3 regions of the Streptomyces sp. NBC_01450 genome follow, and region 2 is predicted to be linked to each of the others. Evidence: riboswitches for the same ligand, from Rfam matches in the RefSeq annotation. Region 2 holds a riboswitch; each other region holds the start of a gene.
What was found. Region 2 has a riboswitch for S-adenosylmethionine ahead of OG568_RS35595 (aminotransferase class V-fold PLP-dependent enzyme). Riboswitches for the same ligand answer to the same signal wherever they lie in the genome.
Positions count from the first base shown of each region.

Region 1: another riboswitch for S-adenosylmethionine. It lies ahead of thrC (threonine synthase); the one in region 2 lies ahead of OG568_RS35595 (aminotransferase class V-fold PLP-dependent enzyme).
Region 3: another riboswitch for S-adenosylmethionine. It lies ahead of OG568_RS61415 (putative leader peptide); the one in region 2 lies ahead of OG568_RS35595 (aminotransferase class V-fold PLP-dependent enzyme).

Region 1 covers NZ_CP109480.1:6,348,958-6,354,942, reverse strand. Annotated here, with positions in the region: gene groL (chaperonin GroEL) at 1-397, opposite strand, end outside; gene OG568_RS28440 (cold-shock protein) at 743-949, opposite strand; gene OG568_RS28435 (MoaD/ThiS family protein) at 1,411-1,686, opposite strand; gene thrC (threonine synthase) at 1,801-3,129, opposite strand; SAM riboswitch class I at 3,147-3,294, opposite strand; gene OG568_RS28425 (glucosyl-3-phosphoglycerate synthase) at 3,474-4,418, shown strand; gene OG568_RS28420 (alpha,alpha-trehalose-phosphate synthase (UDP-forming)) at 4,497-5,894, shown strand; gene otsB (trehalose-phosphatase) at 5,918-5,985, opposite strand, start outside.
Region 2 covers NZ_CP109480.1:8,014,177-8,020,161, forward strand. Annotated here, with positions in the region: gene trpD (anthranilate phosphoribosyltransferase) at 1-522, shown strand, start outside; SAM riboswitch class IV at 804-920, shown strand; gene OG568_RS35595 (aminotransferase class V-fold PLP-dependent enzyme) at 1,115-2,476, shown strand; gene OG568_RS35600 (Lrp/AsnC family transcriptional regulator) at 2,549-2,830, opposite strand; gene OG568_RS35605 (rhomboid family intramembrane serine protease) at 2,827-3,558, opposite strand; gene OG568_RS35610 (hypothetical protein) at 3,711-3,950, shown strand; gene OG568_RS35615 (NYN domain-containing protein) at 3,985-5,334, shown strand; gene OG568_RS35620 (C40 family peptidase) at 5,674-5,985, shown strand, end outside.
Region 3 covers NZ_CP109480.1:2,373,492-2,379,476, reverse strand. Annotated here, with positions in the region: gene OG568_RS10945 (YhgE/Pip domain-containing protein) at 1-1,247, opposite strand, end outside; gene OG568_RS10940 (hypothetical protein) at 1,317-1,448, shown strand; gene OG568_RS10935 (MarR family winged helix-turn-helix transcriptional regulator) at 1,526-2,071, opposite strand; gene OG568_RS10930 (YceI family protein) at 2,246-2,761, shown strand; gene OG568_RS10925 (glutathione S-transferase C-terminal domain-containing protein) at 2,812-3,501, opposite strand; gene OG568_RS61415 (putative leader peptide) at 3,629-3,703, opposite strand; SAM riboswitch class IV at 3,740-3,886, opposite strand; partial or broken gene OG568_RS10920 (amino acid ABC transporter permease) at 4,353-5,318, shown strand; gene OG568_RS10915 (amino acid ABC transporter ATP-binding protein) at 5,315-5,985, shown strand, end outside.

The sequences.
Region 1 (5,985 bases), 1.7 Mb from region 2:
GCTCAAGGAGGGCACCGGAGACGGCCTCGACGGCCTTCTCGATACCGCGCTTGAGAGCCATCGGGTTGGCGCCGGCGGCTACGTTGCGCAGGCCCTCGCGGACGAGCGCCTGGGCGAGGACGGTCGCGGTGGTCGTACCGTCACCGGCGACGTCGTCCGTCTTCTTGGCGACTTCCTTGACCAGCTCGGCGCCGATCTTCTCGTACGGGTCCTCGAGCTCGATCTCCTTGGCGATGGAAACACCATCGTTGGTGATCGTGGGGGCGCCCCACTTCTTCTCGAGGACGACGTTGCGGCCCTTGGGGCCAAGGGTGACCTTGACGGCGTCGGCGAGCTGGTTCATCCCGCGCTCGAGACCGCGCCGTGCCTCCTCGTCGAACGCGATGATCTTGGCCATGTGAAGTGGTCCTCCCGGACTGGGGTGGATTGCTCCGGACCGCGCTGGCGCCCGCGACGGACGGCCTGCCTGCCCTGTGGTTCCTTGCACCACCTGGCCTGCGGGCCTCACCCACCCGGTCCTTCGTTATCACTCTCACCTTCAGAGTGCTAACGCCAATGATTAGCACTCGCCCCTGCCGAGTGCAAGCGCCTCACCTTGATCCGCAGGTGAGAAGGGGCGCGCGACCCGCGCGTCGCGCCGGTGCGCAAGCGGACCCACACCCGCGGGCGGGACAGACCGAAGGGCTCGTACCCCGGGGGATACGAGCCCTTCGTCACGTCGAACAGTCAGTCGGCGCGTGCTTCAGCCGGTCGCCAGTCGGACCATGTCCGCCTGCGGCCCCTTCTGGCCCTGCGAGATCTCGAAATCGACCCGCTGACCCTCTTCCAGGGTGCGGTAGCCGTCCATCTGAATCGCGCTGTAGTGGACGAATACATCCGCACCACCGTCGACCGCGATGAAGCCGTACCCCTTCTCCGCGTTGAACCACTTGACGGTGCCCTGAGCCATGCCTAACTCCCCTATTACTGGCCCTTGCACAGGACCGCACTTCGCGGACCCGGGTCAGACCTCCACCCCCCAACGGTTGGGGGTGTGCGCCGGAACGCGTCGACCGCGGCTGAATGTATCTGTCCAACTGCCGTCTGCAACAGGTCAATCGGACGAGAATTCCGGGCGCGCCCGATCGGGAATATAGGGAGAATTCGCGAAGATTCAGGGCAAGTCGGGCCCCATAAATGCCATATAAGGCTCAAAAACGCGGGGCATTTTGGCTACTTCTTGCCGGACTTCGGGCGCGAACTCATATGCACCCGGCGTGCAAAATGGAGCGACTTCCCCAACTGTACCGCGCTCAACCATACAGAATTGCCCCCTCCGCTTCTCTCACGGAGGGGGCAATTCGATGAACTCTCGGTGATTGGCATTACCGAGGGTAATGATCTCACCCTGTGTAATGCCCCGCCCGATGGTCAGCCACCGGCGACGGCGGGGATGATCGATACTCCCGCGCCGTCCGGCGTCGCCGTCTCCAGACCCTGCTCGAAGCGGACGTCGTCGTCGTTCACGTACACGTTGACGAAACGGCGCAGCTTGCCCTGGTCGTCCAGGACGCGCGCGGCGATACCCGTGTGGTTCTTCTCCAGGTCCGCGATGACCTCGCCGAGGGTCCCACCCTCGGCCGTCACCTCGGCCTGACCAGCGGTGTAGGTGCGCAGGATGGTGGGGATGCGGACGGAAACGCTCATTCTTGTGACCTCCGGTCAGGTAAGGGCTTTCAGGGGCGCGGGGCGTTGCTAAATATGCGGCTCCGCCGCGTGGGCGCGACCAGCCCCCACCGGCCCGCAGACGAACAACGACGCTTACGCGAGCCCAGCTTCCCTGAAGGACTCAAGGCTGGGGCGAATCGTCGCGGTGAGCCCGGTACCCGCCACCGCATCCAGCGTCTTCAGACCATCACCGGTGTTCAGGACCACGGTGGTCAGGCTCGGGTCGAGGAGCCCGTTCTCGATCAGCTTCTTGGTGACACCCACGGTCACCCCGCCGGCGGTCTCCGCGAAGATGCCCTCGGTCCGGGCGAGCAGCTTGATCGCGTCGACGACCTGCTCGTCGTTGACGTCCTCCACCGCACCGCCCGTGCGCCGCGCGATGTCCAGCACGTACGGCCCGTCGGCCGGGTTGCCGATGGCGAGCGACTTGGCGATGGTGTTCGGCTTCTGGGGTCGTACGACGTCGTGGCCGGCCTTGTAGGCGACGGACACCGGCGAGCAGCCCTCGGCCTGGGCGCCGAAGATCTTGTACGGCTTGTCCTCGACCAGTCCGAGCTTGATCAGCTCCTGCAGCCCCTTGTCGATCTTCGTGAGCTGGGAGCCGGAGGCGATGGGGATCACCAGCTGGTCGGGGAGCTGCCAGCCCAGCTGCTCGCAGATCTCGTACGCGAGGGTCTTGGACCCCTCCGCGTAGTACGGCCGCAGGTTGACGTTGACGAAGCCCCAGCCCTCACCGGCCGGGTCGCCGATCAGCTCGGAGCAGAAGCGGTTCACGTCGTCGTAGTTGCCCTCGATGCCGACGAGCTCGCCGCCGTAGATCGCGGCCATGACGATCTTGCCCTGCTCCAGGTCGTGCGGGATGAACACGCAGGAACGGAAGCCGGCGCGGGCGGCGGCGGCACCCACGGCGCCGGCGAGGTTGCCGGTGGAGGAGCAGGAGAGGGTCGTGAAGTCGAACGCGCGGGCGGCCTCGATGGCCTGGGCGACGACGCGGTCCTTGAAGGAGTGCGTCGGGTTGCCGGAGTCGTCCTTGACGAAGAGCTTGCCGGCCTCGACGCCCAGCTCGCGGGCGAGGTTGTCGGCCTTGACGAGCTTGGTCCAGCCGGGGTTGATGTTCGGCTTGTCGGCGACGTCGGCCGGGACGGGGAGCAGCGGCGCGTAGCGCCAGATGTTCGCGGGGCCCGCTTCGATGCGCGCCCGGAGCTCTTCGGTTTCGTACGCCGAGAAGTCGTACGCGATCTCCAGCGGGCCGAAACACTCCTCGCAGGCGAAAACCGGGCCGAGCGGCACGCGGTGCCCGCACTCACGGCAGGAAAGCGCGGCGGCGGGTCCGAGATCCACACCGGCTACGGTGGTGGTGTCGCCCGCGACAGGGTTCGTGGTGCTTGCAACAGTCGAACTTGCAACAGTCTGCGCAGCCATGGAGGCGAGGCCCTTTCTCCTCATCTTCCTCACGACGCACTTCGCCGTGAGACGGATTTGGCACCTTCCCAAGCCGGGAGCCTCGCCACATCAATGTGACAAGAACCAGCTGGAGGGTTGCCGGGGCTTCATCGGGCCGTATCCCTCTGCCCCTCTGGATGAGCGGTATTCGGTTGTGTCGTGCGGGTGGTGCGGTGGTCCGCAAATGATCTACGACATGCGATGGTCATCCGCGTTGTTCAAGACTGTAACCGAAGGCCAGGACAGTTGAGAGAGTCGTCCGAACCGCGAGATGGATCACACCGTGAGACACCGGGTGATCAGACAGTGAGGAGCCGCAGACTGTGCTGAAGGAAGTTGAGCGCTGGCTGAGCAATCGCTCCTGGTCCGTGACCGATCGCCCGCTCCACCAGATCATGTCCGCCAAACGGGCCACCGGCTCCTCGGTGAGCGTCGTGCTGCCCGCGCTGAACGAGGAGGAGACGGTCGGCGAGATCGTCGCCATCATCCGCCACGACCTGATGCAGCAGGTGCCCCTCGTCGACGAGATCGTCGTCATCGACTCGGGCTCGACCGACCGCACCTCGCAGGTGGCCGCCGCGGCGGGCGCGCGCGTGGTGCACCGGGACGAGATCCTGCCGCGCATCCCGGCCGTGCCCGGCAAGGGCGAGGTGCTGTGGCGTTCCCTCCTCGTGACGAGCGGGGACATCGTCTGTTTCATCGACGCGGACCTGAAGGAGTTCTCCTCGGACTTCGTCTCGGGGATCGTGGGGCCGCTGCTCACCGAGCCCGGTGTGGACCTCGTCAAGGCGATGTACGACCGTCCGCTCGGTGGTGCGGCGGGTCAGGGCGGCCGGGTCACCGAACTCATGGCCCGCCCCCTCCTCAACATGCACTGGCCGCAGCTGGCCGGCTTCGTGCAGCCGCTCGGCGGGGAGTACGCGGCCCGCCGCTCGCTGCTCGAACAGCTCCCCTTCCCCGTCGGGTACGGGATCGAGCTGGGCATGCTCGTCGACGCCCTGCACCTGGTGGGCCTGGACGCGCTCGCCCAGGTCGACGTGGGGGTGCGCAAGCACCGCCACCAGGACGGGCAGGCGCTGGGCCGGATGTCCGCCGCGATCTACCGCACGGCCCAGCTCCGGCTGGCCCGCGGCCACCTGATCCGTCCGGCACTCACCCAGTTCGAACGCGGCGGGGACGGTTTCGAGCCGCGCACATACTCGGTGGACACGGAGGAACGTCCGCCGATGGTCGAAATCTCCGAGTACCAGAAACGAAGGGCGGCGTAGCAGCGCCCCTGCAAGGTGTGACGGCATACGGCTGAAGGGAACGTTTGAGCGTTTCGACGCCGGGCTAGGTTTCGATGCATGGCTTCCCCCGCTTCAACGCAAGGCGCCCACCACATCCTCGTCGCGTCCAACCGCGGCCCGGTCACCTACGAGGTCCACGAGGACGGCTCGCTGCGCGCCAAGCGCGGTGGCGGCGGGCTGGTCTCGGGTCTCTCCGCGATCGGGCCGGACGCGGGGGCCCTGTGGGTGTGCTCGGCGCTCGGCGACGGCGACCGCGAGGCGGTCCGGCGCGGGGTCGCCGAGGACGGCGTACGGATGCTGGACATCGACGCCGACGTGCACGCGGACGCGTACAACGGCATCGCGAACTCCGTGCTGTGGTTCGTCCACCACATGCTGTACCAGACCCCGCTGGAGCCGGTCTTCGACGCGGAGTTCCGGCGCCGGTGGGCGTCGTACGAGGTGTACAACCGTGCCTTCGCCGAGGCGCTGGCCGCGGAGGCGGCGCAGGGCGCGGTGGTGATCGTCCAGGACTACCACCTGACCCTCGTCCCCGGGATGCTGCGCGCGCTCCGCCCCGACCTGCGGATCGGCCACTTCTCGCACACCCCCTGGGCCCCGGTCGACTACTTCCGGATGCTGCCCGACGACATCGCCGAACAGGTGCTGCGCGGCATGCTCGGCGCGGACCGGCTCGGCTTCCTCACCCACCGCTGGGCGGACGCGTTCACCGCCTGCTGCGACGCGCTCGTCGGCGGGCTCGGCGACACCCGGATCGGCGTGCACGGGCTCGGCGCGGACGCGGACTTCCTGCGCAGGCGCGCGCACGAGGCGGACGTCGCGGACCGCATGGCCGCGCTGCGGGAGCAGATCGGCGAGGGCCGCAGGACCATCGTGCGGGTCGACCGGACCGAGCTGTCGAAGAACATCGTGCGGGGCCTGCTGGCGTACCGGCAGCTGTTGGAGGACCACCCGGAGTGGCGCGAGCGCGTCGTCCACGTGGCCTTCGCCTACCCCTCCCGTCAGGATCTGGCCGTCTACCGCGACTACACGGCCGAGGTCCAGCGCGTGGCGACCGAGATCAACTCCCGGTACGGCACGCCGGGCTGGACCCCGGTCGTCCTCCACGTCAAGGACGACTTCGCCCGCTCCCTGGCCGCGTACCGGCTCGCCGACGTCGCCCTCGTCAACCCCATCCGCGACGGCATGAACCTTGTCGCCAAGGAGGTGCCCGTCGTCTCCGACGAGGGGTGCGTGCTGGTGCTCTCGCGGGAGGCGGGGGCGTACGAGGAGCTGGGCGAGGACGCGGTGGTGGTGAACCCGTACGACGTGGTCGGCACCGCGCGGGCGCTGGACGCGGCGCTGGCCATGCCGGTGGGAGAGCGGGCGGAGCGTACGAAACGGTTGGCCGCCGCCGCGACGGCGTTGCCTCCGGCGCAGTGGTTTTTGGAGCAGTTGCGGGAGTTGGAGGGCTGAGTCGGGAGTCTCCCGCCCGGGGATCAACCGTCCAGGCGAGTCGCCAATGCCGTCAGCAGGCGTACGACTCCCGCCGGGCCGTCGACGACGA
Region 2 (5,985 bases):
CAGTTGGGGATCCGGACCACGTTCAACGTGCTGGGTCCGCTGACGAACCCGGCACGGGTGAGGGCACAGGCCGTCGGAGTCGCGGACCTGCGCATGGCGCCGATCGTGGCGGGCGTGTTCGCCGAGCGCGGCAACTCCTCGCTCGTCTTCCGCGGCGACGACGGCCTGGACGAGCTGACCACCACCGCGACGTCCCGGGTCTGGATCGTCCGCGACGGCAAGGTCACCGAGGAGCGCTTCGACCCGCGTGACGTCGGCCTCGAGCTCGTCCCGGTGGAGGCCCTGCGTGGCGCCGACGCGTCCTACAACGCGGACATCGCCCGGCGGCTGCTCAACGGCGAGACGGGGCCCGTACGGGACGCCGTGCTCCTGAACTCCGCGGCGGCCCTCGTCGCCCTGTCCCCGACCGACGCACCGCTCGCGGACCAGCTCCGCGCCGGGATGGCGAAGGCGGCGGAGGCGATCGACTCGGGGGCGGCGAAACGAACGCTGGAACGCTGGGTGGCCGCCAGCCAGGCGTAGGCGTCCGACGGAGCCCCGGTTCTCCGTCCACGGGCCGGTGGGGCTTGCTCGCGCCGTTCCCCGCGCCCCTGAGGCGGGGCTGCGCCCCCATTTCCCCGTCCCTTCAGGGGCGCGGGGAACTGCGCGATCTTTTGGGGGTCTGGGGGCGGAGCCCCCAGGTAGGGATGGGACGGGTAGGGGCGGCGGGGGCGAGGAACGTGGGTGGCGTCCCCACGACCCGGCGTCCCGGTATACGGACGCCGGGTTGCGGGCGAAAGATCGTATGGCAGGATGCGGTATCAGGTCATGAGCGACAGCCATCAGGCCCCGGCCGGCTGTCCGGCAACCCTCCGTCCGTGGCGGGGTGCCCCGGGTGAAGACCAGGCCGTAGGCAGCGAGGTCTACGGCAAGCGCGGACCCCTCGAGAATCCCAGGGGTCCTGGTCGTTCGAGGGAGCCTTCTGTGAGCAAGCGAATGCGATAGGGCGTAGAGCCCCGCTTCCGCGTACCCCTTTTGCCTTTCCTCCCTGCGCCGAGCCGCGCGGGTGCACAGCGATACCCCCGTGCACCCGGCCCGCGCAGCGATTCCGCCTGCCTCTCACAGGAGCCTCGCCATGTCTGTCTCCACCGCTGCCGCCGACCAGACCTTTTGTGCCCCGCTGCCCGTTCTGGGCCGGGATGTCACCGTCCCGCTCGTGACCGGCGGCGAGGTCACCTACGCCGCGCTCGACTACGCCGCCAGCGCCCCCGCCCTGCAGCGCGTGTGGGACGACGTCGCCGCGTACGCCCCGTACTACGGCAGCGTGCACCGCGGCGCCGGGTACCTCTCCCAGTTGTCCACCGACCTCTTCGAGAACGCCCGCAGGACCGTCGCGGAGTTCCTCGACTGCCGAGGCGACGACCAGGTCGTCTTCACCCGCTCCACCACCGACTCCCTCAACCTGCTCGCCGCCACCCTCCCGGCCGACTGCCAGGTGTTCGTCTTCGAGACGGAACACCACGCCTCCCTGCTGCCGTGGAAGGACGCCCGGGTCACCTACCTCGACGCGCCCCGCACGCCCCAGCAGGCCGTCACGGCCCTCGAGCGGGCCCTCGCCGACCGCGACCCCTACGGCCCGGCCCTCGTCTGCGTCACCGGCGCCTCGAACGTCACCGGCGAGCTGTGGCCGGTGCGTGAGCTCGCCGCCGCCGCGCACGCGCACGGCGCCCGTATCGTCCTGGACGCCGCGCAGCTCGCCCCGCACCACCCGGTGTCGGTCCGGGACCTCGACGTCGACTGGGTCGCCTTCTCCGGGCACAAGCTGTACGCGCCGTTCGGCTCCGGCGTGCTCGCGGGCCGCGCCGACTGGCTGCGCGAGGCCGAGCCGTACCTCGCGGGCGGCGGCGCCAGCCGCAAGGTCACGCGGCGGACGAATGGGGGAGTCGACGTGGAGTGGCACGAGAGCGCCGCCCGCCACGAGGCCGGCTCCCCGAACGTCATCGGCGCCTACTCCATCGCCTCCGCCTGCAAGGCGCTCACCGAGGCCGGCTTCGACACCCTGGTCGCCCGCGAGCGGTACCTGATCGAGAAGGTCCGCGAGGGTCTCGCCGAGGTCCCCGAGGTCCGTGTCCTCTCCCTCTTCGGCGACGACGCCCCCCGGGTCGGTGTCATCTCGTTCGTCGTCGAGGGGTGGAACAGCTCGCACTTCGCGGCCGCGCTGTCCGCCGAGTACGGGATCGGGGTGCGGGACGGTCTCTTCTGTGCCCACCCGCTGGTGCGGACGCTGCTCGGCAGTGATCCGCAGACGCAGGGGGAGTGCGGGGCGCCCGAGGCGGCGCCGGGGGAGAAGTCCCTGAACGCGATCCGTGTCAGCTTCGGGGCCGGTACGCCCGACGAGCACGTGGAGCGGTTCGTCCGGGCCGTGAAGGAACTGGTGCGGGACGGGGCGAAGTGGAACTACCGCACGGAGGAAGGCCGCTGCGTTCCGGCGGTCTGAGGTTGGCTCGGGGTGCGTGGGAGTGCGTGGGGGCTCCGCCCCCACATCCCCCGAAGGACCGCGCGGCCGTGCCTAGCTGTCGAGGCCGATGGCGAACGCCGCCTCCAGGTCGTGCTGGGAGTACGTGCGGAAGGCGACATGGGTGTCGGTCCCCTCGACGCCGGGGATTTTGCTGATCTTGCCGGGGATGACGTCCGCCAGGTCGTCGTGGGCCTTCACCCGGACCATGGCGATCAAGTCGTACGTACCGGTGACGGAGAAGACCTCGCTGACACTGTCCAGCGCGGCGATCGACTCGGCGATCTCGGGGATCCGGTCCACGCTGGTCTTGATGAGCACGATCGCGGTGATCACGGCTGGTTTTCTCCCTCGGGGGCTGCTGCTGGGGTTTTCACTCTAGTCGGCCGCCCGAACCGCACCCACGCGTAGACGAACCCCAGCGAGAAGCCCACCAGGTGGGCCAGATAGGCGACCCCGGGGCCCGAGGGGCTGCGGCCCGCCGCCAGCCATTGCAGGGTCACCCAGAAGGGCAGCACGACCCAGGCGGGGAAGCGCAGCGGCAGGAAGAAGAGGAAGGGGAAGAGACTGGTCACCCGGGCCTTGGGGAACAGGTACAGGAACGCTCCGAGGACCGCGGAGATCGCCCCCGAGGCGCCGACCAGGGTCTGCTCGGAGCCGGAGTTGGCGATCGCGTAACCCAGCAGGGCGAGGTATCCGCAGACCACGTAGAAGACGGCGAACTGGACGTGGCCCATGCGTTCCTCGGTCATCGCTCCGAAGACGTAGAAGAAGAGCATGTTGCCCAGGAGGTGCAGCCAGCTGCCGTGGATGAACAGGGCCGTGGCCGGGGTGAGCCAGGCGCTCGGGATCCCGTCGAAGAGCTCGACGGGGATCACGCCCCAGCGCCGGAAGTAGGTCCGCTGGGCGACCACCAGCGCGTCCCCGGTGCCGAACGACGGATTGAGTCCCGAGGCGGGGCCGATCAGGAAGATCAGGCAGCACACGAAGATCAGTCCGTACGTCACCGGCGCGGACTGGCCGCGCATCGTCCTGCCGACCGCGGTACCCCAGGTACTGATCATGGAACAGAGCATGACGTAACCGGACCGATGTACACAGAGTGCCTCGCCGCTGTGGACGGCCGAGCGTCGAGTACCCGCCAGGCCGTAGGGTAACGAGCCACACGCACCAGAGACTGGCGCTGGACGGACACTAGAAGGAAAGCGACTGCCACATGACGGTTCCCCTCCCGACCGCCGAGACTCGCTGGCGCTGCACACTCTGCGGCAACCTCACGCGATTCGACGTGACCCGCTCGTCCAAGGTCGTCGAGTATGTGCACCTCGACCTGGCCGGTGAGCCGAACGTCGAGGAGCGCAAGGTGGTCAGTGAGACCATCGAGTCGGTGCGCTGCCGGTGGTGCAACGCGGTGGATCAGGTGGAACTGGTGGACAGGCCGGGCGCCGGCTCCTGAGGGAGCGGGCTCCGCACAGACATTGGGGTGACGGATGGTGGAGACCACAGGCGGGGAGCCGGACGACGGCGCCGCTGAGGTGCTCGACCGTCCGCTGCCCGACGGCGTGCGCCGACGGGTCGTGCAGATCGTGTCGGACGGGTTCGGCGGTTTGACCGTCGCGGAATTGCCCGCCCAATTGCGGCAGTATGCGCGGTTCGCTCCCAACCGGCGGGCGAAGTTCGCAGGCAACGCCATGGCCGCCGCGCTGGAGACCGACCCGCTGTTCCGTCAGCGTATCGCCGAGAAGCTCAGAGAGGCGCAGCCGGAGCTCACCGGCGCCCTCGACTCGGGCGCGCCGCCGCCGGCCGCGGATCCCCTGGACGTGGCGGCCGCGGCCTATGTGCTGCGCCCCACGGGCTGGGTGAAGCTGGTGACCGCCGCGGGCGAGGAGGCCCTGCGGGCCGACGCCGAGCGCGCCGACGACGAGAGCCGGGCGGAGCTGGAGCGGCTGCGCGAGGAGCTCGCGCACGCGCGCGGGCAGACCAAGGCCGAAACCGAGCGGTTGCGCACGGAGTTGGAGTCCGCGAAGAAGGAAGCGGAATCGCTTCACCGCAAGCTGCGCGGAGCCCTCAGCGACGTCAAGCGGGGCGAGGCCGCGCTGCGCAAGCTGCAGGGCGAGATGGACACGGCGCGGGCGGAGGGGCAGGCCCAGGTGTCCGCCGCCGAGAGCGAGACCCGGCGGCTCAAGGCGCGGCTCTCGGAGGCCGAGGCGGCCCTGGAGGCCACCCGCAAGGCGGCGCGCGAGGGGCGCAGCGTCGAGGACATGCGCGTACGGCTGTTGCTCGACACCGTGCTGGACGCGGCGCAGGGGCTGCGCCGTGAGCTCGCGCTGCCGCCCGTGTCCGTACGGCCCGCGGAGACCGTGGACGCGGTCGAACCGGGGCGCATGACGCCCAAGGACATCGCCGCACGCGCCCTGTCCGAGAACGATCCCGCGATCCTCGACCAGCTGCTCGCGCTGCCGCAGGCGCATCTGGTGGTCGACGGCTACAACGTCACCAAGACCGGCTATCCGCAGATGCCGCTCGAGAAGCAGCGACTCAGACTCCTGGGGCAGCTGTCGCAGCTCGCGGCGCAGAGCGGGGCCGAGGTGACGTGTGTCTTCGACGGGGCCGAGCTGGCGGCGCCCGTGCTGCTGGCACCGCCGCGCGGGGTGCGGGTGCTGTTCTCCAAAGCGGGTGTCACGGCGGACGAGTTGATCCGCCAGCTGGTGCGCGCCGAGCCGCCCGGGCGGCCCGTCATCGTCGTCTCCACCGACCGTGAGGTGGCCGACGGGATCGCCAAGGCGGGGGCCCGTCCGGTGGCCTCCGTGGTGCTTCTCAAGCGCTTTTCGCGCGGCTGAACCAGCGGCGAACCGGCGACTGAACCGACGGTCGGCGATCTGCGCCGTGTGTCCCAATAAGCCCGTACGCACCATGTGCAACATCCAGGCGTTGTGCCCGAATTGGCGAAACCTTCACGCAACGTAGCGTCAGCCCCGCATCACTGCATGTGAGTTGAGTGCAAAGAATGCGCTGGGGGACAAAGAATTTTCAGGTTTGGATTTGAACTGATCACAGGAAGGTCACTAGGGTCTGGGCTCGAACCTCCACTCGGGTGATCACTCATTGGGAGTGACGGTGGGGGGACACCGCCCGTCGGCGTCTCGGCAGGCGGCTGAAGGAAGAAGGAGCTCGCCTTCGTGGCGTCCCACCGTCGACCCAAGCAGCCGAGCCGCACCCGTGTGACCGTGCTCACCACCGCCGCAGCCGCTGCCGTTGTCCTCAGCGCCAACGCCGCCAACGCCGCGCCCAGCGAGAAGCTGAACAAGGACGAGGTCAAGAGCAAGGTCGACAAGCTTTACGAGGAGACCGAGCAGGCCACCGAGAAGCTCGACGGGGCCAAGGAGAAGCAGGACAAGCTGGAGAAGGAAATCAGCACCCTGCAGGACAACGTGGCCCGCGGCCAGGACGAGCTCAACGCCCTGCGCGACGGCCTCGGCACGATGGCCAGT
Region 3 (5,985 bases), 5.6 Mb from region 2:
TAGTAACGGGTCATGGCGAGGCCGAAGAGGAGGCCGAGGGCGGCGCCGACGGCGATCATGATCCAGGCGCGGGTGAGGCCGGCGTCGCCGCGGGCGTCGAAGAAGAGGATGGCCCTGACACCCATGCTGAGTTGGTGCATCGGTTCGAAGGTGCTCAGGAAACGGTAGAAGCCGGGGACGGCTTCGAGGGGCACGGTGGATCCGGAGGACGGCAGGCCCAGGACGATGAACACGAACATCGAGACGAGCTGACCGATGCCCCCGAAGGCGGCGTTGATGGCCTGTACGCCCAGGCCGACGGCGAGTGACGCGCAGTAGGAGTAGACCCACAGCAGCGGCAGGTGCGAGGCGTCCATGCCGAGGATGCCGATGGTGGCGATCATGACCAGCGTGGTGCTGAGGACGATGATTCCCGCGGTCATGGCCATCTTCAGCAGCAGTGTCTGGGTGCGGCTGATGGGCACGGTGGGACGGCGGGTGTGCCAGGGGCCGATCTCGTTGTCGGCGTAGCCGAGGGCGGTGTCGACGCCGTTGTTGATGACGTTGCCGCCGAGGAATCCGGCGAGGACGAGGAGCAGGGTGTAGTAGAAGGCGCTCAGACCCAGGCCGCTGTGATCGCTGATGGGGTGGCCGACCTGGGTGGTGACGGCGACGGGGTCGGCCAGCACGAGGCGGGTGGTGGCGTCGGCCTGCGCGGTGGCGGCGGAATCCATCAGCTGCTTGCCGATGGCCAGGGAGGCCTGCTCGGCGGCCTGTTGGGTGATCCGGGCGGCGAGGGAGGAGCCGAGGCTGCCCATGCCGGGGTTGGTGAGCACCGTCAGGGTGGGCCGGGTGGTGGCGTTCGCCGTGGTGAGGGCGGCGGTGGTGGTGGTGAAGTCGGCGGGGACGACCAGGGCGCCGTAGATCTTGCCGGAGGCCAGTTTCTCCTCGGTCTGGGCGCGGGTGAGGGGCTGCCAGTCGGCCTTGCCGGAGGTGTCGGTGATGACGGAGCGGGTGATCTGTGTGCCGAGGTTCGTGGTCTGCCCGGGCAGGGGTCTGCCCTGGTCGGCGTTGACGATGCCGATGGGCAGGTGGTGCAGTTCCCCGTTCGGGTTGACGATGCCGCCCATGTAGAGCAGCGACAGCAGGAACGCCAGCAGCCCGCACAGCACGGTCGGCACCAGCCACAGTCTGGGGCGACACAGGAGCGCGGCGGCGCGTGCCCGGACGGGGGTGTCGTCGGCGGTGGACGTGCTGTCGGCGGCCATGGTTCTCCGTGGGTGGGGTGGCGGCGCGGGACCTGCGTGGGCGGGTACGGGCGCCCGCACCAGGCCAGGATGCGGGCTGCGGCGGTACGACGGTCAGCGACGCGCCGCGCGTGGAGCGCCACGGAGCGCCGCGCCCACGAGGACGCCCACGACGACGACCCGCACCGCCGGGTGTGCGGCGAGCAGCACCGCGCCACCTAGGAACGCCGGGAGAACGAGTCGACACGGGGCGGTCGCCGCTGACCGCCGGCCCGAAGGCGAACTCGGCCCCGAAGGGGCTACTTCCCCGGTTGCTCGGAGGCCTTGTCGTCCCCCTGGGCCGGCCCGGACTCCGCACCGGGATGGGGTGCGGGCGGCAACAGGTCGTGCAGTGCCTCGTACCGCTGCGCGCAGGCCGTCTGCGCGATGGCCTGCGAGACGGCTTCGGCCAGCGGCCCCGTGGACTCGCGCAGCAGCCGACGCGCCTTGTCCGTGAGGGCCACCTCGATACCGCGCCGGTCGCCGCACGCCGAGCGCCGTGTGATCAGTCCCGCGTGCTGCAGACAGGCCACCTGATAGGTCAGCCGTGTCTTGGGGCGGCCCAGTAGTTCGGCGATCTGGGTCATCCGCAGGCTGGACCCGGGCTGGTCGGCCAGCAGGCACAGCACCAGGAACTCGTCGTGCGAGACGTCGAGGGTGTCCTTGACGCGGGCACGCAGCTGCTGCTCGATCGCCCCGGCCGCCGCCAGTAGGCGCATCCAGGCCCGCAGCGGGGTGGGCAGCAGCTCACCGTCGCCCGACGGCTCATGTTCGGGCAGGTCAGTGGGGGCGGAAGGGTCGGCCATAGTGTCCAAGTCTACCGGTTGTCCAAATTTGAAGAAGCGGCTAGCGTGGAGTCATCCAAATTTGGATAACCACGTTGTCCCCACAGTCCCCGTGTGCCGCGCGCCCCTGTGTGTCGCGCGCCCCTGTGTGTCGCGCACCCCTGCGCACCGCCCGTAACCGTCTGGAGAACTCACATGACCGTCGCCGTCGAAACCGGCCTCTGGCAGCTCGACCCCGCCCGTACCGTCGTCGCCATCCAGCACAAGACGATGTGGGGCATGGTCAACGTGAAGGGCACCTTCACCGGAGTCGCCGGAGAGGGTGAGGTACAGCCCGACGGGACCGCCCGCGGCACCATCACCCTGGACGTCGCGTCCCTGGACACCAAGAACGCCAAGCGGGACAAGCACCTCCGCTCGGCCGACCTCTTCGACGCCGACCGCCACCCCGCGATCACCTTCGCCGTCCGCGACGCCACCCTCGGTCAGGACGACACGGTGGAGATCAATGGGCAGCTGACCGTGCGCGGCATCAGCCGGCCGCAGCCCGTCACCGGCCGGGTGACCGGGGCGAGCGCCGACACCGTCACGCTCACCGCGGAGTTCACCGTGGACCGCGACCAGTTCGACATGGGCTGGAACCAGATGGGCATGATCCGCGGCCTGACGACGGTCACCAGCACGCTCGTCTTCACCCGCGCCAAGGCCTGAGCCGACGCGGCGCCGGGGCCCTGCGGCCCTACCGGCCCCGGCGTACGCGCTCAGCGCACCTTGCCGTGAAAGGCCGGGTGGGCGTCGAGCCGATGTACGTAATCCCGGAGTCGACCGTACGGAGAGAGGGATTCCGTCGGGCCGAGCTGGGTCAGGGCCACCCAGAGGTCGACGTCCGCGGCCGTCAGCTTGTCGCCCAACACGTAGGCGCCCGCGACGAGTTGGCGGTCCAGTGCCTCGAGTGTCGTCGTGCGCGCCTGCGGTGGTGCGGTGGGGGTGACGTCCCGGTCGAGGAGTTCGCGCAAGGCGTCGATGTCCGCGACGAGGGCCGATGGGTGCAGCCGGGGGAGGCGGGCGTCGTCCCGGCAGGTCGGCAGTCCGGCGAGGTCGCGCAGGATGTCGGGCGTGTGGTTGCTCACGATCCGCCCGCTCCAACGGTCGCACAGCGCGGGCGCGATGAGCGGACCGTCGTAGTGGTGCCAGGTGGCCTCGTACGCGCCGCGCAGTGCGGCGAACGCGCCGGGTGTCTCGGCGGGAAGCGTCAGCAGCGTGGTGGCGACCGAGTCGTGGAGACCGAGCAGCTCCAGGGTGATCGAGATGCGCAGCGAACGCGGACAGCCCTCGCAGAGGTACAGCTGATAGCGGTGCGGCGCCGGGTAGAAACCGCCGGCCAGGCCCACGCCGATGCGGCTGTTGATGCGGTGGGGGCGAGGGGCCCCGAGCGAAGCTGTCTTGGGCATGACTCTCCAGGGAACGTCGAAGCCCCGCGGCCGGCAGGGCGGCGGTGGCGGAACGGAGTGACTGCGCTGACGTACGGACCGGTCCGGATCGTGGGACATGCCGGACTCGACGGACGGACCGTGTGGACTAGTAGGCGCTGGAGACCCGCTGCAGATCGATGTGCAGGCGCCTGGTCAGACCGTTCGTGCTCCTCCTGGCCATTCCCATCGCTCCCGTGTCCGGGGCTCGCGAGAGGCGAGACCACGCTTGTCCCGCCGCTCCGGCGGGACCCGGTCGTCACCCGGGGCACCCCGTCGCGGTGGAAGGGTTGCCTGTCAGCGGGCCGGGGCCGATAACCGCGTCGAACGGGAGAACCCCGCACGACGGGCGCTGACAATCGTGACCGTCCCTGTCAGTCTCGGTGTGGTCCGCGAAGCCGTCAAGAAGGCATATGCGCGGTCTCACGACGTGGTCATTCCGGCCGGTGCGCGTTGACATTCGTTTGGGGCCGTGTCTAACTTACGCCGCATCGGGCCGGATCGATTCCGGTACGTGTGAGGCCCAACGAGGCGGAATGGTGACGGTGAACGCGATGTACGCAGCTGACGGGACGACCGCTCCGCGGCGCCACGGCTGCTCCGCCGCCGCACTGTGTTGTACCGCCCGCGGCGCCCGCTGTCTCTGTCAGGGCTGACCGCTTCCGCCTTCCGCGGCGTTGAACGTCCGCATGGCTCAACCTCCCTCGCCCGCCGCCTTGTCGGCGCTCCGTCGGTGAGCCTCCCCCTCCGTACCCCCTGACATCCGTCTGCCCCCGCGCACCGCCGTCGTACGGGCCGCGGCGGCGGTGTGTCCGCATTCGTTGGAGCCCTCCATGAGTGAATCCCTGGGCTCCGCCGTGCCGTTGAGCACGACGGAGCCCCGCCTCACCGCGACCCAGCGCGTACTGCCCCTGCGCCACCCCGGCCGCTGGATCGCCTCGGCCATCGTGCTCGTCGTGGTCGCACAGATCGTCCACGGGCTGGCGACCAACCCCTTCTTCCAGTGGGACCGGTTCCAGTACTGGTTCCTGCGCCCCACGATCCTCGACGGTCTGCTCATCACCCTCGAAGTGACCGTCTACAGCGCCGTGTTGGGCCTGCTCGGCGGCATCCTGCTCGCACTGGCCAGACTCTCCAGGAGCCCCGTACTGCGCGCGGTGAGCTGGGTCTACATCTGGCTGTTCCGCTCGGTGCCGCTCATCGTCGTCCTGCTCTTCCTCTACAACTTCAGCGCGCTCTACAAGACGCTGAGCCTCGGCGTCCCCTTCGGCCCCGCCTTCCTCACCTTCGACGAGTCCCGGCTCGCCACCGACATGGTCGTCGCGGTCGTCGGACTGAGCCTCAACGAGGCGGCGTACGCGGCGGAAGTGGTCCGCGGCGGCATCCTCTCCGTCGACCAGGGCCAGCACGAAGCGGCCTCAGCACTCGGTCTGCCCAAGGGCTACCAGTTCACGAGGATCGTGTTCCCGCAGGCACTGCGCTCCATCACCCCCAACTACGTCAACTAGTTGATCGGCCTGATCAAGGGAACCTCGCTGGTTTTCTACGTCTCGCTGCTCGACCTCTTCGGCTCGGTGCAGAGCATGGGCTCCACCTACCCCGGCGACATCGTGCCGCTGCTGCTGGTCGCCACCGCCTGGTATCTGATCCTCACGAGCGTCGTGTCCGTCATCCAGTTCTACGTCGAGCGGTACTACTCGCGGGGCGCGCTGCGCTCCCTCCCGCCGACCCCGTTGCAGAAGGTCCGCACCGGTCTGCGTGACCTGCGGGCGCGGATCCGCAAGGAGGCGGCGATATGACCGACGAGACGCTCGCGATCCGGCCGGCCGCCGTCGAGGTGCGCGATGTGCACAAGTGGTACGGCACCCAACGCGTGCTGAACGGAGTGGAGTTGACCGTACCGCCGGGTGAGGTCACCGTGATCCTCGGCCCGTCCGGCTCCGGCAAGTCCACCCTCCTCAGGGTGATCAACCACCTGGAGAAGCCCGAGATCGGCCATGTCAGCCTGAACGGCGAGCTCATCGGCGTACGCAGGCACGGCGAGCGAAGCGAGATGGGGGTCCCCCCGGCCGAAGGCTGGGGGAGGCTGAAGGAGCTGACCGAGCGGGCGATCCTGGCCCAGCGCGGCCGGATCGGGTTCGTCTTCCAGAACTTCAACCTGTTCCCGCATCTGACGGTGCTGGACAACGTGGCGGCCGCGCCGGTGGCGACCCGACGGCTGAAGCGGCCCGAGGCCAGGGAGCTCGCACGCACCCTCCTCGACCGTGTGGGTCTGGCCGACAAGGCGGGCGCCTATCCACGCCAGTTGTCGGGCGGTCAGCAGCAGCGGGTCGCCATCGCCCGCGCCCTCGCGCTGCGGCCCGGGGTCATCCTCTTCGACGAACCCACCTCCGCCCTCGACCCCGAGCTGGTCGGCGAGGTGCTGGCCGTCATCAAGGACCTGGCGACCAGCGGCACCACTCTGGT